Regions from separate parts of the Colwellia sp. 5_MG-2023 genome, predicted to be linked through region 1. Evidence: predicted binding sites of a transcription regulator. Region 1 holds the regulator's gene; the other holds the start of a gene.
What was found. The regulator MetJ, encoded in region 1, represses methionine synthesis genes. The targets are predictions, from matches to a motif close to TAGACGTCTAGACGTCTA.
Positions count from the first base shown of each region.

Region 2: Q4496_RS00335 (cystathionine beta-lyase) is a predicted target of MetJ. The motif match lies at 9,945-9,962, and genes of this name have one in related genera.

Region 1 covers NZ_JAUOPW010000011.1:97,752-113,162, reverse strand. The annotation lists gene Q4496_RS09840 (WD40 repeat domain-containing protein) at 1-477, opposite strand, end outside; gene Q4496_RS09835 (FKBP-type peptidyl-prolyl cis-trans isomerase) at 636-1,406, shown strand; gene Q4496_RS09830 (glycosyltransferase) at 1,603-2,835, shown strand; gene Q4496_RS09825 (S1/P1 nuclease) at 2,852-3,733, opposite strand; gene Q4496_RS09820 (acyl-CoA thioesterase) at 3,758-4,234, opposite strand; gene hemE (uroporphyrinogen decarboxylase) at 4,792-5,859, shown strand; gene metJ (met regulon transcriptional regulator MetJ) at 5,997-6,335, opposite strand; gene metB (cystathionine gamma-synthase) at 6,650-7,819, shown strand; gene metL (bifunctional aspartate kinase/homoserine dehydrogenase II) at 7,846-10,320, shown strand; gene Q4496_RS09795 (hypothetical protein) at 10,557-11,945, shown strand; gene sodX (nickel-type superoxide dismutase maturation protease) at 11,985-12,302, opposite strand; gene Q4496_RS09785 (hypothetical protein) at 12,487-12,702, opposite strand; gene Q4496_RS09780 (hypothetical protein) at 12,749-13,177, opposite strand; gene argE (acetylornithine deacetylase) at 13,647-14,810, opposite strand; gene argC (N-acetyl-gamma-glutamyl-phosphate reductase) at 15,080-15,411, shown strand, end outside.
Region 2 covers NZ_JAUOPW010000001.1:68,842-84,252, forward strand. The annotation lists gene deoA (thymidine phosphorylase) at 1-1,031, opposite strand, end outside; gene Q4496_RS00310 (cytidine deaminase) at 1,088-1,654, opposite strand; gene Q4496_RS00315 (TonB-dependent receptor) at 1,719-4,838, opposite strand; gene Q4496_RS00320 (TetR/AcrR family transcriptional regulator) at 5,321-5,944, shown strand; gene Q4496_RS00325 (endonuclease/exonuclease/phosphatase family protein) at 6,022-7,182, shown strand; gene Q4496_RS00330 (alkaline phosphatase) at 7,205-8,644, shown strand; gene Q4496_RS00335 (cystathionine beta-lyase) at 8,731-9,903, opposite strand; gene Q4496_RS00340 (hypothetical protein) at 10,124-10,684, opposite strand; gene Q4496_RS00345 (DNA polymerase II) at 10,900-13,350, opposite strand; gene dinG (ATP-dependent DNA helicase DinG) at 13,441-15,411, shown strand, end outside.

The sequences.
Region 1 (15,411 bases):
AAGAACCGTGCCATTGCCTTTACCTATAAGTAAATAATCACCATTATTACTAATGCTGATATCACGAATAGTAGATTCTCTTACTTTCCAATACCCTTCAGACTTGCCTGTTTTGATATTCCACAGAGCAAAATTTTCTCTGCTTGCAGTTAATGCATGGCTATTATTATCACTAATATCAATGGTCAGGACTAAATTGTCACTACTGTCCTGTTGTTGAGCCCATTGGTAGGTGAGGGCATTTTTTTCTAAATCCCAAACACTAATTCCATGATAAATTGAAGAGGTTACACTCCATTTGCCGTCATTAGAAATATCTGCCGCATAACTTCCCTCAACAGCATGTAGGTATCGAGCTATCGGCTTATCCACAGAAGGTGTACAGCCCTGCATAAATAGAAGAGAAAGTGAGCATGCAGCCAGTACTTTTATCGTCGTTAAGCGATGTTTTATATTTTTTGAAAAGTTAAGCAACATATTAATACTTTTTTATTGGCGCATTTCTCGTTAGTATAAGGCGTTTTTTAAAATTGTTTAACCTTATCTTGGATTTAATTCTTCAATAGATGGTGTAAACAAAAGACAATAGATGGATTGGGGGATTCTCCAATTGTGATGTTTTTACGGAGAAATAAATGAAATTTTTTAAACCCACTTTAGTTGCTGTTGCATTATTAGCTGTAGCTGGTTGTCAAGAAGGCGCTAAAGAAGAAGCTAAAGCACCTGTATTAGAAGCAGAAGTTCAAAAACAAGCCTACGGTTTAGGTGCGTCAATCGGCATGTATATGCAACGTAATCTAGAAGAGCATGAAAGATTAGGTTTAGCTTTAGAGAAAGAATTAATCGTAAGAGGTTTTGTTGATAGCATTAATGATAAATCAGTAATGGAACAAGAAGAAATTACAACATTATTGACTAAGCTAGATGAAACAATGAAAGCTAAGCAGCAAGAAATTGCGGTTCAAGAAGCTGAGGCAAGTTTAGCGACTGGTCAAAAATTCTTAGAAGATAATGCTAAGAAAGAAGGCGTAATGGTAACCGAGTCAGGTATTCAATATGTTGTATTAGTTGAAGGTGAAGGTGATAAGCCTGCTGCTACTGATACTGTTAAAGTACATTACAAAGGTACTTTCTTAAATGGTGAAACATTTGATAGTTCTTATGACCGTGGTGAGCCTGCTGTATTCCCACTGAATCGTGTTATTAGAGGCTGGACTGAAGGCGTACAATTAATGTCAGTTGGTTCTAAATTCAAATTTACTATTCCTTCTGATTTAGCTTACGGCCCGAATGGTAATCCACCACGCATTCCAGGTAACTCAGTATTAGAGTTTGAAATTGAATTGTTAGAAATTCAAAAAAGTGAGCCAGCACCACAAGTAGGCACAGCACCTGCTGATAAATAGAAAATAAATGTTAGTTTCATGGTTACAGGCTTAGCTTAAGTTAGCAGTAACCAGCATAACTACTATTGAATGAAAAGCCACCGATCATTAATTAACGATCAGTGGCTTTTTTTATGTTCGAAGGAAGATAATATCAAGCTGCCATCAATGTTAAACTGCGTGTATACTCCTTTTTATTTAAAGCGCCTAGATTTACATGAACACACTTCTTATTATTGGTTATGTTTGGCCTGAGCCAAATTCTTCTGCGGCAGGTAGTCGTATGCTGCAACTTATCTTCTTTTTTCAGCAGCAAGGCTATCAAGTCGTATTTGCTAGCCCTGCGCAACGTACCGATCATATGGTTGATCTCATGGCACTTAATGTTGAGTGTGTTGATATTAAGCTTAACTGTGCGAGTTTTGATGATTTCATTGGCTCACTTGCGCCTGACGTTGTGATGTTCGACCGCTTTATGATGGAAGAGCAGTTTGGCTGGCGTGTTATCGAACAATGTCCGCAGGCCTTAAGAGTTTTAGACACAGAAGATCTTTTTTGTTTACGCCATGCAAGACACGATGCGCATAAAAAAAATAGCGAGATGACAGACACTGACTTATTAACATCTGATTTAGCTAAGCGAGAAGTTGCGGCTATTTTTCGTTGCGATGTTACCTTAATGATTTCACCGAAAGAAATTGAATTGTTAGGGGATTTATTCAAGGTAGATAAGAGTTTATTGCACTACGTACCTTTTGTTTTTAGTGATGAGCAATTTATGCTGAACAACCCAAGTTACGAACAACGACAAGCTTTTATTTCTATTGGAAACTTTCGTCATCCACCGAATTGGGACTCAGTACTTTGGTTAAAACAACAAATATGGCCATTAATTCGCAAACAGCTACCTAAGGCGGAGCTTCATATATGTGGCGCTTACCCACCTCCTAAAGCGACCGATTTACATGATGTAAAAACAGGTTTTTTGGTTAAAGGTTGGGTTGATGACGCGATAAAATCCATGCAATCAGCGAAGGTCTGTTTAGCGCCTTTGCGTTTTGGTGCTGGTATAAAAGGTAAGTTAGCAGAAGCAATGTTGTGTTCAACGCCTTCAGTTACCACCAATATTGGTATTGAAGGGATGGAAACTCAGTTACCTTGGGCAGGAGCGGTTGCAAACGATGCACAAAGTATTGCTGATGCAGCAGTAAAGCTTTATCAAGAAGCAGACACTTGGCAATGCGCGAGTGAATTAGGCAAACAGAATGCACAATTGTTATTTGACCAAGAACAGCATTTCTCAACACTTTCAGCTTGCTTAACAAACTTGCTACAGAATTTAGAACAACACCGACAACGTAATTTTATTGGTAGTATGCTTAACCATCACCATCATAAAAGCACTAAGTATATGTCTCAATGGATTGAAGAAAAGAACAAGCCTCAATAAACAAAGAAAAGAGCAACTATAATGAAGCCGCCAATACGTTTGTTAAGCGCTGTGCGGCTTGTAGTATTCTTTGCTCCATAATTGGCTGATATTGGCTTAGGTAATCAGGCGATAAGGTTATTTTACCTTGAGGCTTTCGACATACGCTCTGGTTATCTTTGTGGCAATAGTTAAAAGTCGACTTTGTCGTTATTTGAAAAGATTCGTTAGCCCATTGCCAAACTTGTTCCTTTTGCCAATTTGGTTGAGGGCTTTTGTTCCATTGGCTCCTTAATGAGGACAGCCACTTTGTTCTAGTTTCTTTTCCTTTATATAAAATACAATGATCCCAATAACTATGCAGGTTATTGCATTTAGCATCAGTATCAGCAAAGGCGATTTTGTTACCGCCTAAATCATCCTTGAAACTAATATGTAAAGGTTGATGTATATCACCTAACCAATGCCCTAAAAACAATAAAGTTTGTGCTTGCTGCCATGTATAAGGGCTTTGAGTATGTGCTAAGGCTTGTTGGTGTTGTAAAATTGCTTGAGGCAAGCAATTTTGCTGACATTCATCTGTATTAACTTTATTTTGTGAACGAGGGACATTCATATAATGCCAGGAACTATAAGCTTTAAACTTTTTTAAATGTCTAATTGTATCAGCCCAAGTACAAGCATTAGCAAAAGTTATGGCGCTATTCGCTTTTTGCTGATTAAAATTATTAATAAGTTTTTTATGTTTAGCAGGAATAGTCTTGAGTAAGCCGGCTATTTTGTTTTGTTGTGTTTTTGGCAAATGTTCAAATGCTAATTGGCAAACAAGTTGATGGCCAAGTTTACCTAAAGCAAAGCTTGGCTTGCTAAATAAAATAGCGAGAATAACTATAGTGAACGCAATATATTTGGCCATCATTAAATTTGCTTATTACTGAGCTAGTTACTGAGCGAAAATTTGCATTTCACTGCCAATCTGTTTGCGCATATCCATTAATTTTATTGCAGTACTATGCTGTTTTTTATCTTCTTCTGTTTTCGGAATCCACTGTGGTACAGTTTCAGATTGTCCATTTTGATCAACGGCAACCATAATAACAATACAATTGGTCGTTAAGTGTCGGTTTAACGATTTAGGATCACAGGCATTTACCTCTAAGGCAATATGCATAGATGAATTACCTGTGTATATAACTTTAGCTTCTACTTCTACCAAGCTACCCACATGAATTGGTGAAATAAAACGGATGCCACCGGCATAAGCAGTAACACAATAACGACCACTCCAACCTGCTGCACAAGCATAAGCCGCTAAATCTATCCACTTCATTACCGCACCACCATGGACTTTACCACCAAAATTTACATCTTGTGGTTCAGCTAAAAATCTTAAAGTTATATCACGTTGTGGGCTATTCATTATTCTTCTCTAGTTTCGTAAATTAAAGGAAAGTGCTATGAAGGCGATTTTATACTATTGAAAGGAATAATGAATAATTATTTGAACTATAAATTTTCAGCTATACATTTTATAGCACAAATAAAAAAGCCTTTCTCGAAGAGAAAGGCTTGAAATGCTCGCATTATGGTCTTGTTAATCAAGCTTCTTATTAATTATGCTCAGAAGTATTTTTATTATTAATCAGTGCTTCTTTGTTTGCGCAGGTATTTTATAGCAAAGCATTTTCATCACTGCAACAACTTTAATAGAGCATAAACTCGACGATAAATTTCGTATAAAGCATAACTAATGCTTTTTAGTGATTAAGTGATTGATTGTTATTCATATTAATAATGTCTAGCGAAATGTAACTAAATTGAAATATTTTTCATGGGATGAATGTTAAGCGTAAATGAATTGATTTGTCGCATAGATTCAAAATACCACGAGTGCTAGAATACGCGCATAATTTACTTGTTATTCCTATTTTGGGGAGTTCAAGTAAGTAAACAATGAATAAATTAGAGGGTTTATTGGTGACTGAATTAAAAAATGATAATTATTTACGTGCGCTTTTAAAGCAGCCAGTAGATTACACACCTGTTTGGATGATGAGACAAGCAGGACGTTATTTACCTGAATACCGAGCAGTACGTAAAGATGCTGGCGATTTTATGTCAGTTTGTCGCGATGCTGACTTAGCTTGTGAAGTTACTATTCAGCCGTTGCGTCGCTTTCCACTTGATGCAGCTATTTTATTCAGCGACATATTAACAATTCCTGACGCCATGGGTTTGGGCCTATATTTCGAAACAGGCGAAGGACCTAAGTTTGAACGTCCTATTACTTGTAAAGCTGATGTTGAAAAAATCGGCGTACCTGATCCTGAAGGTGAATTACAATACGTAATGAATGCCGTTCGTACTATTAAAAAAGAACTAAATGGTAGCGTGCCGTTAATTGGTTTTTCTGGCAGCCCTTGGACGTTGGCAACTTACATGATTGAAGGTGGTAGCTCAAAAGCTTTTACTAAAATCAAAAAAATGATGTTTTCTGAACCACAAACACTGCATTTATTACTTGATAAGTTAGCCGACTCTGTTATTTCATATTTGAATGCACAAATTGCTGCTGGCGCACAATCAGTAATGGTGTTTGATACATGGGGTGGCGTATTGTCACCACGTGATTACAAAGAATTTTCATTACAATATATGCATAAAATCGTTGACGGTTTAACGCGTTATAATGATGGCCGTCAAGTGCCGGTAACTTTGTTTACTAAAAATGGTGGTATGTGGTTAGAAGATATCGCTGCGACAGGTTGTGATGCGGTAGGACTTGATTGGACTATTGATATAGAAAAAGCAAAAGCACGTGTTGGTGATAAAGTTGCTTTACAAGGCAATATGGACCCTTCTATGTTGTATGCACCATTACCGCGTATTGAACAGGAAGTATCTAAAATATTAGCAGGCTTTGGTGAAGGCGGTACCGGTCATGTATTTAACTTAGGCCATGGTATTCACCCTGATGTGAATCCAGATCATGCAGGACACTTTATTGAGTCGGTGCATCGTTTAAGTAAGCCATACCACGGGTAACTTATCTTGTTGCGAATTTTGTAGCTATATTGGCTACTCTTATATGAAGCACAAAAAATGAAGCACAAAAAAAAGTAGCAAACTCTATCGAGGTTGCTACTTTTTTTATTTTAGATTAGTTATTTACTCAATCGAACTTAGATTGATTCGTCATCATCTATTTCGTAAGCACTAAAGTCGGTAATTCCTTTTTCTTCTAAAATACGACGAACACTAGCGGGTAACTTTTCCTCATTATCTTTAGCGAGATCTTCATCATCAGGTAGAGGCTGCCCAGTAAAAGCATGTAAGAATGCTTCGCACAATAATTCGCTATTAGTCGCATGGCGTAAATTATTTACTTGGCGTCTAGTTCGCTCATCAGTTAATACTTTTAAGACACGCAAAGGAATTGAGACTGTAATTTTTTTTACTTGCTCACTCTTTTTACCATGTTCGGCATAGGGATTAATATATTCGTCATTCCACTCAGCCATGTAAATTCCTCTGTAGCTATTAATGTAAATGGTTAATTATTATTTTTATATGACTATAAAAACGCATTTAACGGTATTATTTAATTAACACTTAATGAAAACTTGATTAAGCTTAATTGAAAGATAGAAGCATATACTTATTTCTTCTTAATCATGCAATTCTACTGGTTGCAGAAATCCAGTCAAGTAGAAGTTTAGATGTCTAAAAATTCTTGACCTAAATAGTCAAAACGTTTAGAGTTATAGACGTCCAAACATCCAAAACATTAAGTATATAAGTTTATGGTGTTAGTTAATGAAAATAAGGAATAAAAATGTCGAATACTAAAATTAAAAACATTACTACTTCGGCAGTGCAGGCGGGTATTAATACCGATAAACAACATGGTGCTGTTGTTGCCCCTATTCACTTATCTAGCACTTATTCATTAAAAAGCTTTAATGAAAAACGTGAATTTGATTATTCTCGCACTGGTAACCCAACCCGAGCAACCTTCGCTCGAGCTATCGCTACATTAGAGCAAGGTAAAGTGGGTATTGCGACAAGTACTGGCATGTCGTCAGTATTATTAATTTGTCAGCTGCTATCTGTTGATGATCTTGTTGTTATTCCTCATGACTGTTACGGAGGAAGCTTTCGACTATTTACCCATTTAGCAAAACGTGGTCAATTTAAGTTAATTGTTGTTGATCAAAATAACCAACAGGCGTTAGCAGAAGCATTAGCACAAAAACCTAAATTAGTACTAATTGAAAGCCCAAGTAATCCACTATTACGTTTAGTTGATATTGAAGAAGTAGCTAAGGCTAGTCACGAAGTAGGTGCTTTAGTTGCTGTCGACAACACTTTTTTATCTCCTGCTTTACAACAACCATTAACATTGGGTGCAGATATTGTTTTTCACTCTACTACTAAGTATATCAACGGGCACAGTGATGTTGTTGGCGGTGTTTTAGTGGCTAAAGAACAGGCTTTAGGTGATGAGTTAGCTTGGTGGGCAAATTGTATTGGTATTACTGGCAGTGCATTTGATAGTTTTCTTGCTGTACGCGGCCTAAAAACTTTACCAATTCGCATAAAGCAGCATCAAGAAAATGCTGAGCAAGTTGCTGAATTTCTAAAAAATCATCCTGCGATAGAGTCAGTTTATTATCCAGGCTTTACAGATCATCCAGGACACGAAATTGCTAAGAAACAGCAAGCAGGCTTTGGCGCTATGCTAAGTTTTGATGTTAAAGGTGGTGTTGAGTCGGTGAAAAAATTATTCGCTAATCTCAAATTGTTCACTTTAGCGCAATCATTAGGTGGTGTTGAAAGTTTAATTTGTCATCCGCCAACAATGACTCATGCCGGTATGGCCGAAAGCGCAAGACTAGCTGCTGGCATTACCGACTCTTTAGTAAGAATTTCCGTTGGTATCGAAGATATTAATGACATTTTGGGCGATTTAGCGCATGGCTTAGCACAAAGCCAAACGCGTTAATAAATAATAATTTTGTAGAAGAATAAATGACAGAATCACAAAGACCTCAAAATAAATTAGCTAAACATGCTGTTAACGTTCATAAGTTTGGTGGTAGCTCTTTAGCTAATGCGCAGTGCATAGAGCGCGTTGTTGATATTATCCGACAAAATTGCCAACTCAATGACATCGTTGTTGTGTCTGCTAACGGTAAAACCACCGATAGTTTGTTTGCCATATTAGCGCACACAGACAGTGCTGACCTGACAGCAGCGTTGAGCGAGTTAGAGCAACAACAACTGTTACTTATCAATGCCTTATTAAATGAAAAAAGTTCCAAGCAGCTTACCCAACTATTATCTACCGATATAGTTCAGTTAAGAACTTGGCTGTCGAATGATATCATTCAGCACAGAAATGATATTTTAGCTTACGGTGAATTGTGGTCTGCACGTTTATTATCAGCGTTATTAAATGAAAAAATTTGCCCAAGTAACTCGGTTGATGCCCGTGATTTTCTCGTGATAGACAACGAACAAAATTGTGCGGTTGATCATGCCTTGAGTAGTGCACAATTTAAAACGCGACTACAGTTTGGCAAGTTAGCCGTAATTACAGGGTATATTAGTCGTGATAGTCGCGGTAAAACTTGTACGCTAGGCCGTAATGGTAGTGATTATTCGGCAACTATTATCGCGTCGTTAGTGGGTGCTCATAATGTCACTTTATGGACCGATGTTGACGGTATTTATAGCGCTGATCCGCGCGTTGTTCCTAATGCGAGAAAATTACATCGCTTACCTAATGGTGTAGCAAAAGAGCTAGGACGTTTAGGTAATCCTGTCTTGCATGCCAAAACGTTAATGCCATTGGTTAATGAAAACTTATCGCATCATTGTCACTTACACGTAGCAAGTAGCTTTGATTCACAAGTTGCCGGTACAGAAATCGGCACTTTTGGCCATATTGCAAAACAAGAACTCTCAGTAACTTATTTAAATGATCTTATCTTAGCGAAATCAACAAGTTTTATTGGGGATTCGGTCGAAGACTTAACAGAGAACTTAGGCGCTAATTTATTCAGAAAAGCGTTAGTTGAATTTACGCCTATTTGTGCTGATGCTAAACAAGGCTTTATTGTTATCAATCAATCTCAGCAAAAAGCGTTAAGTCAATGGTTAGCTAGTCACGATATTGAAGTCACTTTTATCCCAACGGCTATTATTGCAACGGTTGGACATAACGTTGCACAACGCGGCGATATTAAAGCGCGCTTTAAGCGATCTTTAAAGAGTGCTCAACCTCTATTTTTAGTAAACAGTAAAAATAATCATAGTGTTATTGCTGTACTAGCTGAGCCATGTAGTACAGAGTTATTGAATAAAGTTCATCATGATATGACTAAAGACTCTCGCCACATAGGTTTGCTTATTGCAGGGTTAGGTAATATTGGTGAACGTTTCCTTGAGTTATTACCCGCACAGCTAAATAGAATATATGCTTTAGAAAATACTCACCTTGTTGGATTATTATCGTCGAAAAAAGCCTTGATCAATAACGATGGCATTGACGTGAATCAAGCACTGTCATTATTCAAGCAAGCAGCTAAACCGTATAACAACGACGAATTATTATCTTGGTTAAGTAATCATCCTTATGATGAATTAATTGTGGTAGATATTACGCCAAGTGAAGATTTTAGTTTACTTTATCAAGACTTTTTCACGCGCGGTATTCACGTTATTGGTGCGAACAAGTGGGCTGCTTCATCAGATACTGCGCACTACAATAACTTGGTTAATACCGCAGATAGAAACAACAGTTTATGGTTAGGTAATACTACCGTTGGTGCTGGATTACCCATTAATTATGCTATTGCTGATTTGAATAATAGTGGCGATACCATTACGGCCATTGCGGGGATTTTCTCGGGTACACTTTCATGGTTGTTTGAAACCTATGACGGTTCTACCGCATTTTCAACGTTACTTATTAATGCACTTGAGCAAGGGATAACAGAGCCCGACCCACGTGAAGATTTATCAGGCCGTGATGTACAACGTAAGTTATTAATTCTAGCTCGTATGGCTGGTTTTGAGCTGTCACTTGATGATATTGATTGTACCAACCTAGTCCCTGAAAATTTACAACGTATCGGTCGAGAAGAATTTTTAGCAAGGGCGAATGAGTTAGATGATTATTTTGCTGATGCGTTAGCTGATGCTAACAAAAAAGCAAGCTGTATTCGTTATGTGGCGCGCTTAAATGTAGATGAGTCTGGCAATATTCAAGCGAAAGTAAGCTTAGAAGTATTACCACAAACAGATGCTTTTGCTAATTTGACACTGTGCGACAATATTTTTCAAATTAGTAGTCATTGGTATCAAGAAAATCCATTAATTATCCGTGGGCCAGGTGCAGGGCGAGATGTTACTGCAGGTGGTTTACATTCAGATCTTGTGAATATTTGTCAGCAATTAGCGCATAAGCAACATCAAGTAAAAATAAAAGGGCTAAACTAATAGCTTATCGTGCGCTAAGACAGGTTTACCCTCTAAATCAAGTAAAATTAACTATGCTATACTGTTTAAGTTATATGTTAAATATTGCTTAAAAAAACAAGCTAAGTGGTATGTAATAATCGTTATAAGAGTTAGTCTTTGAACTTGTTTCTTTGCTTTTGTTCTGGTTGCTTAGTTATGTATTTTCTAGCATTATTAACTATCATTTATTGATTCAATAATTAAATAATAAAGTAATGCCTAAAGCTCCTAATAATCAAACACATTATACTAATCAAGTGCAGCTCTTAGTTGGGAAGATTTATGGGCGCAGTATATTAAATGATTCTTTGCTTGAACGAGCAATACATTACTTTGATAACAATGAATTTGTAGAATCACATTCGACAACTAGCACTGAAAGTGACACGTTACATAAGCTAGAAAAAATAGAACGTCATAATCATTTGCAATCCATTTGTTGTGAAATTATTGAGTTGGCAGAAGGTGATACGCTACAAGAAAGTAACCGAAAAACAGCACGACTATTGGGGACTATTCAATTGATTAGCCCAACAGAAGGCAGTAAAGTTGCTGTTTGTAACGAACAAAATAAAGTGCTTTATAAAGCCATTTTATCTCTACGATTACTTGATAGATTACTACTCGATAATGAATTAAACGATCCTTATATTGTGAAAGTTTTAACTGAATTTAACGGAAAGTCTTTTGTTGAGTTGGATGAAGCTGAGCGGGAGCGTTTTACTGAGCTTGTTAGAATACCTCTTTTGATGGCCGCGTTATTACAAAACATTGGTCATCATCATCCTGAGGCGCGCGTCATTTTTAGTGGAGAAGATGGTAAAAAAGATCGTTTTCGTATTTTAGATATTACTGATAGAAAAAAGCTGCTAAAAATTAACTACAAAGAAACACTTTCTTATATATCTAATGCTATTGGTGTTTTGAAATATACGGGAAATTCGAAAGAACTACGCGATCAATTTGTGATTGAGGAACAACTTAAGCATCAATTTATCAAAAAGTTAATTAAAAGCAGTTTTAAGCCTGAGCAGGGGATTGGCAACTTACTAAAAGTACCTCAAATTTATGTCTCTATTGTTTTATCCACGAAAGAAGCCTACAACTATAAGGTATTACCTCAAGTTTTTCAGGTATTAAATAAAAATGCTGAATTAGGTAGTTGCTCTCAAAAAGCGGTTGATGCGCTTTATAAAATCACCGGTATGTTCCCTCAAGGCTATGGTATTGTTTATATGCCAGAAGATGAAATGGGTCATTTAGGAGATTGCTATGAGTATGCTATTGTTAATCGACTTTATCCTGAAACCCCCGAAAACCCTCTATGCCGTATTGCAACACGACATTTAACGTTTATTGGTTATGGGCACAATATAACGGTTAAAAAAAGTAATAATTTATATTTTCCACAGATAGCTAAAAAAATAGCGACGTTGAGCAAAGAACGCCTTAATGAAATTCTTGAATTATTAGCTTCAAATTACCATGAAAGACAACAGCTCGATCTATTACCACGATGCTGGCATGCGAATGAATATTTTTCTGTTAAAACCAATCAAAAACTATGGAATAAAGAAGATAGTCGATCGTTCAGTTTGTCTTAATTCTGCTTTGGTACATCATTTATTTGTTAGCGTGACATACTAGTTCATATCAGTATGCGGCTTAGTAAAAACCTTAATAACTCGACCAATTATCTGTTGTTGACTGACAGGACCTAGCTTTTCAATTGTCATACTAGTGGCATTCTCGCCTTTACACCAAATTAAATTGTTTTTATCAATAACTGCGACAGTTTTTATTATTAAGCCATATTTAGGATGGTTAATAAGAATAGCTTGATTGTGCTTTATTCTTTTAAAAATACGCCATTCACCGACAAGCACATAACTGTTTTGTGGGATACGAGGGAACATACTGTGCCCCGTTACTTTCCAAAATTTTAAGCCAAAGAAAGTCATCTACTTAGCACTAAGCACATAACTGTTCACTTCAGCTGTTAGCGGCACATGGTTCACTTTTAAATGCGACCTTTGCTTACCGTTGATAGGTGCATCATTTTTCAAAGGAATAGTGCATAGGGCTGAAACTCTGGCAAAATTAAATCTTTTGTCTAGCTTATTAAGTAGTTGGTAATACATATTTTTATTCCTCCTTTAATTGTTTCTTCGATGGCTTAATTTGGTAATTTTTGGTTAAAAATTTAGTGTATAAAATCGCTAACGTCACAAAAATTGGTGCTAACCATAGTAAATGAATAATATTGGCAAATATGGATGAATGATCATGACCAACATGAGCAAAAACAGGAACAGATATGAATAAGCTAATACAAAATATCCCTAAAGCGTGTGCTGTCATTCAATGGTCCTTTACGTTATTGTTAAATTTAATTGTGATCAGCTAGTTAATGAATAATTTGCTGATTTAATGCTATTTCTGATTGGAATGCCGCTAACGATTGGGTGCAGGTATCGCAAACAGGGTGTCTTTTAGAAAACATTAAAATAGGCATAAACGTTATTTTAAGGGCGTTTTGTGCGATAAGTTTAGTGTCTTCACAATATTCATTACACTGATAAATAGATAGCATCCTCTCGTGAGGAATTTTTAAATATTGCAGTGATAATTCAGCTTTATCTTGTACTTCAAATAAACTCGATAAATTATGAATAGCACAAATCCATGCCATTAATAATTCAACATTTTTTGGATTAGCAGACCATAAAGAGTCTAGATGGGAAGCTGCTTCTTTATAACAGTACTCAGCTTGCTTCCATTGTTTATTATGAAAGTTATCGTTACCTTGGTGTAATAGGTCTTGCCATTGAGGCATAGCTACTCCTCTGAACATATGGGTAATAGTAAAATTGAATTAATCAAATAATAATCATTCTCGTTTGTGTTTGCAAGTTTTATTAATTAAGAGAACAATTTTATACATAGAAAAAATAGCCAAATACAAAGCATTTATTTTAATAACGAGTTGTTCTAATTACTAAATAAATAACGGTGTGGTTGGTGATTTTAGCAAGTAGAAATGATCACCTAGTTAGTGAGATTGGTATAACTATTTCACTAGCTAGCAGGCTGGTAAAATGAAATAGGGATAGTAAGAACAGAGCTATTTAGGCGTGAGCTTATTTATACCTTAATATCTCGAGTGTTAAGCCGTGATTAAGTGCTGTGAAAAATAAGTAAGCTAATGAATACAAGGTGATGATTAAGCTTATTGTTAACGCTTAATCATCAATAGTGGTATACCGGTTGTTATTTGTGAACGGAAATTATCGTTAAATAAAAGTCTAACGCAGGCAGTAATGCTGGATCATTGACATTAATAATTTATCTGTTTTGTCTATTTCACTATGGGCTAAAAACTCATTAGGTTGATGTGCTTGATTTATCGAGCCTGGGCCTAAGACAATGGTTTGACAGCCAAGTTGTTGTATATAAGGCGCTTCAGTAGCGTAATTTACCGCACAGCACGTGTGACCACTGATTTCCTCAGCAATAGATACAATACAATTGTCATCAGTTGGTGATTTATTCTGTTCAAAGCTTGGTGAGCTAGGATGTAATTCATCAAAAGTGATACGCGCAGGGTATTTTTCAGCTAACGGTTTTAACGCGTCGCTTAACCATTGCAGTAATTCATTATCACTCATACCCGGTAAAGAGCGTAAATCAATATCTAAATCACAGTGCCCACAAATACGGTTTGAATTATCACCTCCTCTAATTGCTCCCATGTTTAACGTTGGGGCTGGTACATCAAATGCTTCATTTTTAAAGTTAAGGTTAAACTTTTCTTTTAAATCAATTAATGCACCGATCACTTCATACATGATCTCAATGGCGTTAACCCCAAGTGCTGGTTTACTTGAATGACCTGACTGGCCTTGAACACTAATACGATGTGACATATGACCTTTGTGCATAATTACAGGCACTAAATTAGTCGGTTCACCTATAATGGCAACATCAGGTTTTATGTCTTGGGTTTGTCCAAAAAAGCGCGCACCGGCCATGGTAGTTTCTTCATCTGCAGTTGCTAACACGTATAGTGGTTTTTTTAATTTTTTAACATCAATGCTTTTACAAACTTGTAAAATAAAAGCAAAGAAACCTTTCATGTCACAGGTGCCTAAACCATAGAACTTTTCATCTTTGTCTATAACATTCATAGGATCGCTCTGCCAACGACTTTCATCAAACGGAACTGTATCACTGTGACCTGCTAATAATAAGCCACCTTCACCGCTGCCAAGTTTAGCCAGTAAATTATATTTATTTGTTGTGTTAGGAACTTTTTGAATATTTATATCAAAACCTAACTGTTCGAACCATGTCGCAAGTAATTGAATTACCTCTATATTTCCTTGGTCCCAACTTGGTTGAGTTGAACTAATTGAAGAGCAAGCAATCAATTGAGTCAAAGATTGGGTGAAGTTAGGTAATTGTGACATATAAAAAGATCCGCACTATAAAAGAATAATTTGAATAAAAGCCCAAATAGTTATGCTTAATAGTTGCATAACTACCCATGAGCTGTTAAATTGCTTTTTATAGTGTAAATAACCTGCTGTAATAAGGCCACTTAAAATGCTAATTGTTCAAGAAATACGACGACGATAGAGAATTTTTTTAATATCTCTTGGATACTTTAGTTATAAGAGAATGGTTATTTTATTAAATCCGTATCGTTAATAGTTTTCTGAATAAAAAGGTTTAGATTGTGTCAGAAGTTCAAAAGGTTGCTGTAATTGGCGCTAGTGGTTATGCCGGTGCTGAATTAGTTGGTTTATTAGGCCAACACGATAAAGTTTCAATACAACATCTTGTTGTATCAGAAAACTCTTCTTCCTGTGGAAAACTTTTCAGCGAATTACATGGTCGCTGGCAGGGGATATGTGATGTACCCCTGGAATCTTTTTCTCAGCAATGGTTTGACGATAATATCGTAAATGCTGCTACAGATTTAGATGCGGTTTTCTTTGCCACTCCACATGAGTTTAGTGCCGATTGGGCCCAAGCATTTGTTGATGCAGGTGTAAAAGTGTTTGACCT
Region 2 (15,411 bases), on a different contig from region 1:
GGCGATAATATTTCAATGATATGCTCTGCTTTATTCATTGAACGCCAAGGCTGCTCAAGTAGATCTGTTGGTCCACCTAAAGCACTGATCATTTTAGCAAAAATTTCAGCCGCTTTACCTGAATCTAATGCATTGTCTATTTTTACTTGTGCTTCATCATCACTCTTAGCAAGTTTACTATTGATTAACATCGCTTTAGCTAAAGTTACAACCACTTGATGAAGCCTTGGCTCACGAAGCTTACCCGTTAAATATTTTACGGTTTCATACATTTCTAACGCATTACCCGCAGTATTACCAAGCACTTGATTCATATCAGTAATAATAGCTTGAGTGTTCACCCCTGCACCGTTAGAAACACTGGTAATACTATCTGCCAACGCTTTTGCTTGACTTAAATCTTCCATTTGAGCGCCATTGCCCATTTTTATATCCATGACTAACACATCAAGGCCCGCAGCAAGTTTTTTAGATAAAATAGACGCTGTGATAAGAGGAATAGACGCCACTGTTGCAGTAACATCTCTAATAGCATATAAACGTCTGTCTGCTGGTGCTAAATCAGGAGTTTGAGCAATGATAGCGACACCGAGATCAGCAACAATGCGTTTAAAATCAGATAAATTAGGCTGAACATTAAAACCCGCTATACTTTCAAGCTTATCTGCAGTGCCTCCAGTATGGCCAAGCCCTCGCCCTGATATCATTGGAACATAACCACCACAAGCAGCAACAATAGCTGCAAGCATAAAGCTAACTTTGTCACCAACCCCGCCAGTCGAATGTTTATCAATAACAGGTCCGTCTAAATGCTGCCAAGATAATACCTCCCCTGAATGCATCATGGCTTTTGTTAATTCTACAGTTTCTTGTGGTACTAAGCCTTTTTGAAAAATTGCCATTGCCATTGCGCCAACTTGCGCATCATTAAAATTATTAGATACTAAGCCATCAACAAAAAATTTAATTTCATCTTGTTTAAGTACTTCACCATCTCGCTTTTTAGCGATAATTTCTTGGGGTAATAACATTGTTTAATCCTTTCTGTCTTTTTTAATTATTATTTTAATTCGTTGTTATATGTTTACTAAGTTTTATTGATAAGGTTGTAGGGAGTAAATGCATCTGGCAATAACTCTGCTACCGTCCAGTGCTGCTGTTGATTCAAATGGTTAGCTGCCATAATTAGCGCATCTTGAGGGAAGAATTCAGCAATTACTTGTCGGCATGCACCACACGGCGGCGTCAATATTTCTTGCTCGGTATAAACAACCAATGCCGTGAACTCAACAGTTTTATTACTTGGATTATGAATAACACCTTGAGCAATACAATTACGTTCAGCGCAAACAGTTAACCCGTAAGATGCATTTTCAACATTACAGCCTTGCACTATTTTAGTATCTGTCGTTAACGCGGCAGCACCTACTCTAAACTCACTATAAGGTGCATAAGCTTGCTGGTAAGCTTGCTTTGCATTGTCGACAAGGTTTTGCCAAACACTAGCATCAATATTGTTACTCATTAATTTACTCACTTTTTCTAGCTTAAGAATATTACTTGACCATACGGTCAAGTATTTAGATATACTAACATCAATTATTAAATTTAGTAGTAAATATTTTTCTAAAAATATAATTAAAATAACTAAAATTTAGACATAAAAAAACCGTGCGATAAAGCACGGTTTTTAAAATGACTTTTTTATAAACTAATGATTAGAAATCGTAACTAACACCGATACGAATTTCCCATAATGATGCATCAGTTTGTCTACTTTTGTAACTAGGAGAAGTAAACTTATTATATGAATATTGACCGTCATCAGTAATTGAAGCTTCTACAGCACCTTGTAAGAAGTTACCTTCTTTAAGTACACCCCAATCATCATTTAAGAAGTTACCAACGTTTTCTATTACAAAGTAAGCACTTGCTTTATGATCTTCAGTGAAACCAGGAATTTCTTGCTCTACACGAACATCAAACTTAGTCCACCAACCACCGTCAAGGCTATTACGCTCCATGATTTCACCGCGAGTTAGACCTTCAGAAGCAATAAAGTTGTTAAATGCATCTAAATCAAAATCAGCACCATAAATAACTTTACTATCACTTTCTGTTGGAACATATAATAACTGGCGATTAGAGTCGTTATAACCAAATCCACTTGAGTTATTAGAGAAGTTATAATCATAACCATGAGTTTGCATCGCTTGACCGAACAAACTAAAGTTTGTGTCTAAGCCATCAAAGAATTCATGAGAGTAATGTACATTTAATGTAAATCTATGTGGAACTTCGTAATTTGAAGTTGCAACGCCTGGAGACTGTGGATCAGAAACTGCAATGCCATGGTAGTTAGAAAAGGCAACTGAACTAGTCATTGGGTGAACATCTTTAGCTTCTGTAAACGCATAAGAAGCTGTCATTGATAACCCATTTTCATACTCTTTACTAACACCGAAAGATACAACAGTTGTTTCGCCATCTTGACCACTAACATTTGTTAAGAAGAAGTCATTATCAAAACCACGAGAACTTTCATAGATGCGTCTGCCATCAGGAGCGACATCAGTTACTACTGCTGCTAAATCATTTACAATCGCAGAGTTTTCTTTGTCTGTGTATAAGTAATCTGCTGTGATTACATATTCTGATTCAGTAACATAAGTAAGACCTAATGAATATTTCCATTCTGAAGGAATTTCAAAACCAGGATCAGTTGAGTTTGTGCTTGAATCTGCAGTTCCTGTGCTCACATTGTTAATTGATTGAACAGGAATATCATACCCTGCTTGTCCAGTACCATCAAAAGCAATAGCATCAGGACCCAAAATATATGCATCTCTTACAGAGCTATCTTGAATATTACGAACACCATCATTTGAATAACTATTAGAAATCCAAACGTTTGGATTACCACCAGAGTAAAGACCAGCACCGGCACGAACTTCTAATTGATCATTAACAACCCAATTCAAACCTAAACGTGGTTGAAGTAAATCAATACCATCTAAGTTTTGAGCGTTTGAAAAACCATAACGTGATTCGAAGTTAGGGTTGTAATTTGGTTTATCATCACTTGTATACCAATCATAACGAAGACCAGCAGTGATGGTGACATCATATGACTCTAACTCAAACTTATCTTGAAAGTATACCGTATTTAATGCATAGCTAAATTCACCAGCAGCATCAGCAGGATTAAGTGAAGCCGCATTACCATAGTAAACATCATCAGCTAAACCATTTTCAAAGTCGGTAACATTATTAAAACGCGTTTCAGTTTGAGAATGTTGAACAAATAAATTGAAAACATCAAGCTCTTCTCTTTCAAAGCCAAAATATAACTCATGTTCATCTAGATAATAAGTACCGGCAATTTTTAATGATAGCGTATCGTAGTTCAATTCATTTGATTGACGAGAATCATCTGGCCCTAAATAAACATCAACGCCTCCAGAACCAACATCTTCAATTCTAAACTCACCAAAACCACTTGATTCATCTAAAGACGTTTGACGATTATCTAATTTAGAATAACCTAAACGAAACTCAGTAGAAAAGTTATCTGTCCAATCTGAATATAAAGATGAAACATAAGACGTAAATTCTGCACCACGTTCATAAAAATGGTTAGATAATGATAGTCGTGTAGAACCTTCGTCAGATTGACCAATTTCATAACCATCATTGTAGTTATAAACAAAGTTTAAACGATGTTGCTCATTAATGTTCCAATCTAACTTAACTAAGATTTTTTCATCATCAACTGGAATACTAGGTACCATTGTACCTGGATCATAATTATAATTATCTTTTGATATTTGAATAATGTTATCAATATCACTTTGTGAAATAGCGCCATTATCAAATGCAGTATATTGCATGATTTGAGAGCCATCTAACTTTTCATAAGCAGCAAAGAAGAATAATTCATCTTCTATTAATGGGAAGCCAACATTAAAACCATAACGTTTTTCGTTATAACTACCTGTATCAATAGAATCGCCTTCTAAACTATCACCTTTTAACGAGTCGCTTGTGTAATCAACAAAAACACTACCATGTAGCTCATTACCACCAGATTTAGTTACAGCATTAATGTTACAAGAGGTAAAGCCACCATATTGAACATCAAAAGGTGCTAGCTCAACAGAAACTTGATCAATTGCATCATATGAAAATGGAATACGAACTGTTGGATAACCATTGCCATTCAAACCAAAGTTATCATTCATACGTGCGCCATCAACAGTTAGACTGTTAAAGCGTGGATTACCACCGGCACAAACAATTGCATTTGAGCTAGATTCATTAATATATACACGAGGATCAACACGAATAACGTCTTTCAGATCACGATCAACGCTTGGTGCTAGTTCAATATCTTGTAAATTAAAATTAGAAGCAGGACTAGTGCTACCATAATTACTATTAACTACACGTCCCGTTATCTCGATAGTTTCTATAGATTGTTGCGCTTCTAATGAAACACTAACAGGGTAAGTTTCACCTAAGGTTAAAAATACATTCGATAACTCAGTATCTTTAAAGCTATTTGAATCAATAATAATGTTATAAGGTCCGCCAACACGTAGACCCTTAGCAGAGAATTGACCTGATTCATTTACAACGGCTGTTTTCGTCGTTCCTGATGGTACATGTACAATCGTAATTTTTGTACCAGCAGCAGCATTGCCGTTAGGACCGACAATTTGACCTTTAATACCCGAAGAAGTTGTGTTTGCAGCAACATCTGTTGAAATAACAGAGGTTGACAAACCAAGCGCAACAACAAGGGCGCCCGCTATTCGAGAGATAGAGTGGGTTTTCATGTTAATATTCCTATGTGTTTTATGTATAAATTATTATTTTCTTCAGACAATACTCATCTAAAGTTTGTTTACCGTTTTTATCTGACCTAAAGCAATGTAGTCAATTTAACCAAAGTTTCATTACATTTTTATTACATACCTGTATAAATTAACTCAATTTCACTTAAAAAAAAAGCGTTATGATAAAAAACGAACCAAAAGGTCAGCTTTTTGCTTTTTATAGACAAGATCTATAGGATTAGCAGATTATTTAGAAATAAATAAATAGACCAACAGGACAAGAAACTAAAAATAGTCAGAAATATAACCACTAAAAAAGTACATATTATTGGTATTGATTATGGTAGATGTAACCATAAAAATCCCCTTTAACTTCAGTGTAACCTTGCTATGATTTAATGGAAAAATGGTTAATAATCACCAGTAAAAGTTATGTAATCTCTTATGAAAAATAGTCAATATTAGTTAAAAATCAAATAAAAATGAATAAAAACTCTAAATCACAAAAAATACGAACAATCAGTACCGATAAAATACTGATTGCCGCTCAAGACGAATTTATATTACAAGGATATAAAGGAGCCACTGTGCAATCTATCGCAGATAACGCGGGGTTACCTAAAGCTAATGTTTTATATTACTTTAAAAATAAAGAAAATATATATCATGCTGTTTTAGAAAAAACCCTTAACATGTGGGATGAAGGCATCGGTGATATTTTACTCGAAGATGGTCCAAAGCTTGCGATAGAAAAATTTATTCGGGCTAAAGTTGCTATGTCTTTCAATAACCCAAAAGCGTCTAAGATTTATGCGATGGAAATTATTCAAGGTGCTCAACACCTAAAAGATTTTGCCCGCACCTACCTTCGTCAATGGGTGAGAGAGAAAGCAAAAATATTTCAGCACTGGATTGATAACGGTGAAATGCATGCAGTAGACCCAGTCAACTTAATATTGCTTATTTGGTCGTCAACTCAACACTATGCTGATTTTGACAATCAAATATTAACCATTATGAATCGTGCTGATTATGAGAGCGATGATATTGAACATGTTACAAATTTTCTGACAGATATAATTTTACGAGGCTGTAAATTAAAATGATAAAAAACTTTTTTAAGTTAAATGGGTTAATACTATTTAGTGCTTTTCTATTAAATACAACTATTGCGAGTAAAGCTATGGCTGCAAATAACACACAACTAAATACAGAAGCAACAACTAAACTACGTATCGCAACCTTCAATGTCAGTATGGAAGCATTCAACTATGCAAAACCGTCACCGAATAGAACACCTAACGTAACAGGTGATGAACTTACGCAAGCGTTAAGAGGTAATAATCCACAAATTAAAAATATTGCTGAAATAATCCAACGTGTTAATCCTGATATCATTTTACTAAATGAATTTGATCATGTAGATAAAAATCATGAAAACATTCTTTATTTTATGAAGAACTATTTAGGTAATGGACAGAATAAACAAAACGAGATTCATTACCCTTACTTTTATCAAGGTACTGTTAATACCGGTGTAAAAGTAAACAAAAACACCAATAATGACAATAAAGATAATCAACCAACCACGAATAATTTACATGGTTATGGCTATTTTGAAGGTCATTATGGCATGGTATTATTATCAAAATACCCTATTGATGAAAAAGCAATTAGAACTTTCCAGCTCTTCAAATGGCGTGATATGCCAGGCGCTTTGAAGCCAATTGATCCAAGTACTAAAGAGCCTTGGTTTAGTGAAGATGTTTGGAGTAACTTAAGGTTATCATCAAAATCACATTGGGATATTCCAGTAAATATTAATGGCCAGACAGTGCATGTTCTAGCTAGCCACCCGACACCACCTGTGTTCGATGGCCCAGAGAATCGTAACGGTAAACGTAATCATGATGAAATTCGTTTTTGGTTTGATTACATTAATAACACACAAGCTAGCTACATCTATGATGATAATGGCAACAAAGGTGGATTATCCCCTAATCAACCTTTTGTTATAGTAGGCGATCAAAATGCCTCTAGTGTTGAAGGTGACGCAATTAATTCGAGTATTGAAGCGCTAATTACCGACAGTAAATTACAAGATCCTATGCCAACAAGCTTAGGTGGCCAGTTACATAAAAGTGATAATATAAATGCTAAATATCATACAGCATACTGGGGAATGCGAGCAGATTACGTTCTTCCTTCTGTAGTTGGCTTTACAATTAGAGATTCTGGCGTATTTTGGCCACAGAAAAATGACGAAGCTTTTCGATTAATCAAAGATAGACAAGCTTCATCAGATCATAGACTTGTCTGGGTTGACCTTGACTTAACTAAATAATTTTTTATAAACAGGAAAAAAGATGAAACTATTTTTATCCGCTATTTCACTGTCATTACTTTGTGTTTCTTGTGCGAACACGGCTCACGTTAATGACAATATAGCAGCGCAAGAGACAACGAACACACTAACAACGGTCATGCCAGCTAATTTACCCAAAAATATTATTATGGTGATTGGTGATGGTATGGGACCAGCTTACACAACTGCTTACCGCTATTTTAGTGACAACCCAAAAACAACAGTTGTAGAAGAAACAGTATTTGATCGCCACCTTAAAGGTTTATCAAGTACCTACCCTGCTCCGGTTTCTGGTGTAGTCACTGACTCCGCAGCAAGTGCAACGGCATTATCTACAGGCGTGAAAAGTTACAATGGTGCTATTGGTGTTGATGTAAATAAGAAAGAAATACAAACCGTATTAGAATGGGCAAAATTACAAGGTAAAAAGACAGGTGTAGTCGTAACGTCTCAAATTAATCATGCCACACCAGCTTCATATCTGGCACATAATGAAAGCCGTAGAAATTACAATGAAATTGCCGATAGCTATATCGACAATGGCATAAAAGCAGACCTTTATCTTGGTGGCGGTTGGAAGTACTTCATCCGCGAAGATAGAAACTTAGTCGATGAGTTTAAGCAATCGGGTTTTCATTATGTCGATAATTATCAAGATTTAAATAGTTTTCCTAAAGATAAACCTGTTTTAGGTCTTTTTGCTGATGTTGGTTTACCTTGGGCATTGGATGATACCAATAAACATCGCTTATCAACTATGACTAAAGCAGGTATTCACCATTTAATTGACTTACAAGAAACTGATGATTTAGCTGATAATGGCTTTTTCATGCTCATTGAAGGCAGTCAAGTTGATTGGGCTGCTCATGGTAATGATATAAGCGATGCTATGGCTGAAATGGATGATTTAGCAAAAACAATTGAATATTTAGAGCACTTTGTTGAACATCACCCTGATACACTTGTGGTAGTAACTGCCGATCATAGTACAGGTGGTTTTACTATTGCTGCCAATGGTAAATATGAATGGAATGCTGAAACTTTACGCACAATGAAGCACTCTGTTAATTATATCGCTAAGCAATTAACAACCAATGAAATAAACGCAAAAATCACAACAGAATTATTTAATTTTGAATTATCTGAAGAAGAGCTGAGTTTACTTAATGATAGTAAAAATAACGCTACAATAGAAAAAACTGCGAATATGTATCAAAGTAAAACTACACCTGCAAGTGAATTAGCATTAATAAAAAGTGTAAAGAAGGTGATGGATATGCGTAGTAATAGTGGTTGGACTACTGGTGGTCATACGGCCATCGATGTACCTGTATTTTCTTTTGGACAACACAGTGAGTTATTTAAAGGTCTACAAGACAACACCGATATAGCGAAAAAAATATTCATGTTGTTAGGTAAGGATAACTCAAAGATTAACTAACAGATTTATTAAGTTAAATCATTGATGCTCGTTATAAACCTATAACGAGCATCAATCAATGCGACTTTACAATAATGTGCTTATGGCTAAAGTTTGGCATTAAAACGAGCAAAACCCTGCTCTAAATCAGCAATTAAATCATCGACATCTTCTAGACCAATATGCAAACGAATTAACGGAAACTCTGCCGTCCACTTAGTTGCACTTCGAATTGAATCAATACTCGTAATACCTAAAATAAGTGATTCGAACCCTCCCCATGAATAACCCATTTTAAAATGCGATAAGCCATCAAGAAATGCCGTAAGTGCTTCTCTATTGCCACAGTTTAAGGTAAAAGAAAATAAACCATTAGAGCCGGTGAAGTCACGTTTAAAAAACTCATGTCCTGGACAAGACTCAAAAGCAGGATGTAAAATAGTATCAACCTCTGGTCGCTCTTTTAACCAGCTAGCTACTGTTAACGCACTCTTTTCATGTTGCTTTAAACGTACACCAATCGTTCTAATACCACGTAACGCAAGATATAAATCATCTGGTGAGGTGCATTGCCCCATTAAATAACTATTATCGCGTAATTGTGGCCAATATTTTTCTGTTGCTGTCGCGGTGCCTAACATAACGTCAGAGTGTCCAACAATATATTTAGTGGCTGCTTGTATACTAATATCAACACCGTAATCAAAGGGCTTAAAATTAATACCTGCGCCCCAAGTATTATCAAGCATTACAATACAATCATGTTGATGTGCTATTTTGGCAATGGTTGGTACATCTTGTACTTCCATCGTAATTGAACCCGGAGACTCTAAGAAAACAATACGTGTATTGGGCTTTATTAATGCTTCAATACCAGCACCAATAAGTGGGTCATAATAAGTTGTTTCTACACCCATTTTAGCTAAAATTTTATCGCAATAGTCACGTGTTGGCTCATAAGTACTATCAACCATTAAAATATGATCGCCACTTTCTACAAAAGAGATTATTGCATTGGTTATCGCTGCCGTACCTGATGGATAAAGTGCACAACCTGCACCACCTTCTAATTCAGTCATTGCATCACTAAAAGCAAACGCTGTTGTTGTGCCTCTTCTACCATATACCATGGTTTGATTATTACGATTCTTTAAAGCATCATTCATTTCAGCCACAGTTTCAAACACAACAGTTGAAGCCCGTGTAACGCTTGGATTAACTACACCATTTGTCCATTTTGCTTTGCGACCTGCAGTAACAATTTTAGTATCTTGTTTCATTTAAATCTGACCTTTAGGTTTAATTACTTCAAATAGCTATCTAGCCATCTAAACTTATTTGTATTTATACAGGGAAATGAAAGAAAATTCACCTGTTATCTGTTAAGTTTTAAAACTGATAACTAATAAGAGAGAACTGAAATAGATATCTAGAACAACTCATTAGGTTAATCGTTAATAATAAAATTATTGAGATAAGTTTTAGGTTACTGCTATTTTGTTAGGATTGATACAGAACAGCATCCACTTTATTACTTGCCTTTAATTTATTATTTTCTTCATTTAAAATAATATTATCTGCCATTAGCTCTTCTAATTGGCTTTGTAGCTGAATAACTTTACTCGTAGTCGCGATTTTCTCTTGTTTATACTGTTTTTCTCTTTCTAGCGATTCTGAAAGTTTTAGTTGAGCACTTTCAAGTGTTACCATTAGTTTTTTAATGTTCACGTCGTTGTCATGCTTGGCGCTATTACTATTTTGTAATAACGTAAATTCTTCACTATTGTCATCATCCGCTAAAATTTGTGTTAAATAATCAAACCCATAAATAATAAGTGTCAGCATTATCGTTAAAAATAAAACAACTATATATTGATTGGCACTAACAGAGTCAAGGGCAGATTGTAGCCTTACGTACAGCCCCCCATTAGTCATCACCAGTGAACTAATAAACTCATTATGCCAAACAAACCAAATGACAATATACGACATAAGAAAATGAAAAGACGGTTTTAAATTTAAGATGATTCTAAGAAACAATTTTGTTTTATCTGACAACATAAAATTCCCTTTTATATACTTAAGCTCAGCTTAATAAATGTTCATTAAATCATGCCAGTTTTAAAATGGACAAGCAACCAGCATGCACCTAAGTAACTTGCTTAGTAATAAAGAGCTTAAAATAATTGCAGTATAAAAAGACAGAGTACACAAGTGGTAAAATAAAAATAGCGGCTAAAATATCAAATCAGTATGAAATAACGAACAACAATCGATTAAAATAAATTAATTTGCTTACTAACAATCTCATCAAAAGATTTCCCGAGAAAAGGTAAAACATCATCGGCTATTGGCTTAATCTGTTTATCGATATAATGCTCATAATCTAAATTCCCTTTCGATAACTCTATTGGCATTACACCATTTAAGGTCATCACATATTCAATAATACTTCTTTTTCTATACTTAGGTGATTGACCTGAGTCTATTGAAGCTTTATTAGCAATTAAACATGCCTTAATATGAGGTGGCGTATTAACATAATCGTTAAGATCTCTTCTTATTTTTTTCATATAAACTAGATTATTATCATGCTTTCCAGCCCTTATCTCGCTCAATAGAGTACAAATGTACTCATCTATAGGTAAATCATCAAATACTCGTCTGAACAATTCTTGCTGGAACACTTTACTCGCTTGAGTCCAGTCACTTCTAACCGTTTCTAGTCCTTTAAAAATTAATTTTCCATCACTTAACCCAACATACCTTTTTTTCGTACCAACCTTTTGTCCTTTAATTGCTTCCTGTCCACGAATTGTTGGCATTAAAAATTTGGTGAAGTGTGTTTCAAATTCAATTTCTAAATCACAAGGTAAGTCAAAAACTGCTTTTATATAATGTTGCCACTTTGCATTAATAAAGCCTTGTAAATCTCGACCTAAACTTTTACATTCAGCAGCAGCTCTATCATCACCAACATGCACAAAGATTGAATCGGTATCACCGTAAATAACACGAAAACCATGTTCTTCAATCCAGTGAGTTGTCTTTTTTAAAATTTCATGACTACGTTTAGTAATAGAGCCAGAAAGCCTAGGATCAAAAAAACGACACCCTGTTGAGCCTAAAACACCATAAAAACTGTTCATGATAATTTTAATTGCTTGTGACAATGCCGCATTTTTCTGCAATTTCGCCTTATCTCGCTCTAACCAAAGTGAAGTGATTATATCGGGTAAAAAATGTTTATCGCGCGAAAAATACGCGCCATCAAACCCCTCTACCACTTTTTTATTTTGAACGGGTAACGTGGTATTAGCCTCTTCTTTTTCGACAACTAATAAGCCTTCAACTAATCCCATAGGATCTATCTTAAAACTTCGAATAATACTCGGATATAGTGATTTAAAATCGAGCACTAACACATTGCTATACAGACCAGGTATTGAATCCATAACATAGCCACCGGGAGATATTAAGCCAGAAACACCGTCTCCCATATTAGGCGCGACATAACCACTACGGTGAAGTTTAGGTAAGTAAAGGTTAGTAAAAGCGGCAACAGAGCCACCTATTCTGTCAATTGCTAATCCGGTTAATTGCGCACGCAATTGGGCAAATTCTAATAATTGAGTTTTTTCAAAAATTAGCCATACTAATCGGCAATCTTCAAGGTTATAAGCCGCCAATGCTGGTTTATTATTTAAAAAATTATCGGTGATTTCATCAACTCTATTTTCAACATTATCAACTTTTTTCCCTATACCTAATAACGTATTGGCAACGTTGTCTAGGGAAAAACTAGGAAAGCTATAGGTTGCTGTTTTTAGTAAATCAATACCGTCAAGCACGACTCTGCCAGCAATTTCAATAAACTGCTGATCAGTATTATTACTATTAGTTCGCCAGCGAGGTTCACTACCATCACGTCCAATGGAAAATTTTACTTGATGAAGATCGCAACGTTTTTGTAATAAACGAAAGTCAAAATTAATCACATTCCAACCAATAAAAATATCAGCATCAATAATGTCTACTTGCTTAATGAGTTCAATGAGTAACTCTTTTTCATTGGCAACCCAAACAATATAAGATTCGGCATCATACTGAGGATCACCTATCATTAAAACACGCTTCAATTCTTCATTATTATTAGCATAAAGACCAATTGAATAAAGCTCTCCTGCCATAGAACATTCAATATCAAGTGATAACATACTCAAATGAATTGCTAACGGCTGCGCTGATTTTTTACACTTAACTTTAAGAGGATTAAGATAAGTGTTATGTGTTTCGTAATTCATGCTATTACGGCTAAATAAAAAATCTATATCAGCAGTAATAAATCGCTCCATTAAATAACGATCATCAGGACGTATATCATCTTCATAACACTTAATTTTTTTTGCTCTAAGACATTCTCGCGCACGATAAAACTGCGATAAATTAGCAAAATAAAATCCATGAACATATAGTTGAGTAAAGGTTTTTAATTCTAACAGCTGCTGCTTAACAAGCGATATTCCTTGGTGTTGTAATATAGCCTCTGCTTGCTTTGCCTGCGGTTGCTCAACAAAAAAAACGGCTAATTCATTATAAATAACAAGTTTTTGTGCTCCTTTTTCAGTTTTTAACCACAATGTTATCTGTAAATCGTTACCTTTATCTTGCACTTGGCGACTAAGTAAAAAGCCCTGTTGTATTTGTTGTGGCAGATTAGTTTGCATATTTTTTAAAATTAAATAGAGAGAAAAAACAAAGCCTGTTAATATATACAGCAGTGTACTTTATAATCTTACCTTTGGAAACTGCCTTAAATGCTAACTGACAAGTTAAAACTCATAATCCGTCAATCATATAAAGCAATTGGTGAGAATTTAAGTAACTTTAACCCTAGAAAGCAACAAACGTTTTTGATTGCTGAAATAGCAAAAACCTTAGCCGGTGAATACAGTAAAGATAGAAAAATTATCGCGATAGAAGCTGGCACGGGTACAGGTAAATCTCTTGCTTATAGTTTAGGTGCTATTCCTTTAGCCTTAGCGCGTGACAAAAAAGTTTGTATTTCTACTGCAACCGTAGCATTACAAGAGCAACTGGTTGATAAAGACTTACCTTTTTTAAAAAAATATGCCGGCTTAAAATTTGATTTTGCCTTAGTTAAAGGCCGACAACGTTATGTATGCAGACAAAAACTAACACAAGCTGTCGCGACTGATTCCCCTCAAGCAGGTTTTACTTTTGCTGAAAAACCACAAGCGAGCGATATTCGTACATTAAATGCTATGCATAAGGCATTAACTGACGGCTCTTGGCACGGTGACATAGATTCATGGAAAAGCCCTATCCCGCACCATATTTGGTCTCAAGTACAAAGTGATAAACATAGTTGTTTAAAAACGTTATCAGAACATCATCACTGCCCATTTCATAAAGCTCGAGAAACAATGGAACAGGCTCACGTGTTAGTCGTCAATCATAGCTTATTGTTAGCGGACCTTGAATTAGGTGGCGGTAAAATATTATCCCCTCCCGATGAAACTTTTTATATTATTGATGAAGCGCACCATTTACCTAAAGTGACCCGAGACCATTCGAGTGCAAGCGTTACCTTACGTGGTGCTATTGATTGGCTAACTAAGTTAAGGGAGACGGGTGATAAAATGGCGAAGTTGATTAAATCTCAACGTGCTATTTCTCCGGCATTAAAGCTTAGCGATGACTGCCAAGATTTATTAATAGAAATGCAGAAAGTACTTACGTTTGTTGATAATAATGCAAAAACCTATTTTCTAGAAAATAATGCCACAGACAATAGCAACAATTTCAAAAACAATGACGATAAGGTTTACCGCTTCGACAATGGCATAATTCCTAAATCATTAAAAAATTGGGCTGAAGATTGTAATGAATTAAGCAAAAAATCATTAAGCCACTTAAACAAACTTTATAATGCCTTAATTGAAGCAGTAAAAGATGGTGATTGCCAAATGTATCTTGCTGAGCCTGTTTTAAGTGAGGCTGGCTTTATGATACAAAGGTTAGAAAATTTACAGTCGCTTTGGCACATGTACGCTAAAACAGACAGTGATAAAGCGGCACCAATGGCAAGGTGGATTCAAATTCAAGATCCTGTTAAAGCTAGTGCTCGACAAGACTATTTATTGTGTGCTTCGCCAATAGAAGTCGGATTTACGTTAGAAGATAAACTTTGGAGTCAATGTGAAGGCGCTGTATTATGCTCAGCGACATTACTTGCCTTAAATTCCTTTGATAACTTTCGTTTTCAAGCTGGTTTAAGAAACGATGATGGTAGCCAGTATCAACAGGTAACGTCACCATTTGATTATCAAAATAATGCTCAACTGGTTGTTGCAAAAATGACGAACGAACCTAGTGCCATGCAATTCACCGACGAACTGATAGATAAACTACCTAAGTATTTAGAGCAAGGTAGTGCCAGCTTAGTACTTTTTTCTTCTTATTGGCAAATGGAAAAAGTTGCACAAGCGTTACGAGAAAAAAATCAACTTGATATTGCGGTACAGGGAGAGCATTCTCGCCAACATATCATTGAAAAACATAAGAAGAATTGTGACAACAATAAAACCAGTATTATTTTTGGCACACAAAGCTTTTCTGAAGGTTTAGATTTACCTGGTAATTACTTAAACAATTTAATTATCACAAAGCTGCCTTTTTCTGTACCAACCTCTCCCGTTGAACAAGCTCAAGCCGAATATATTACGGCAAAAGGAGGTAATCCTTTTATGTCATTATCAGTACCT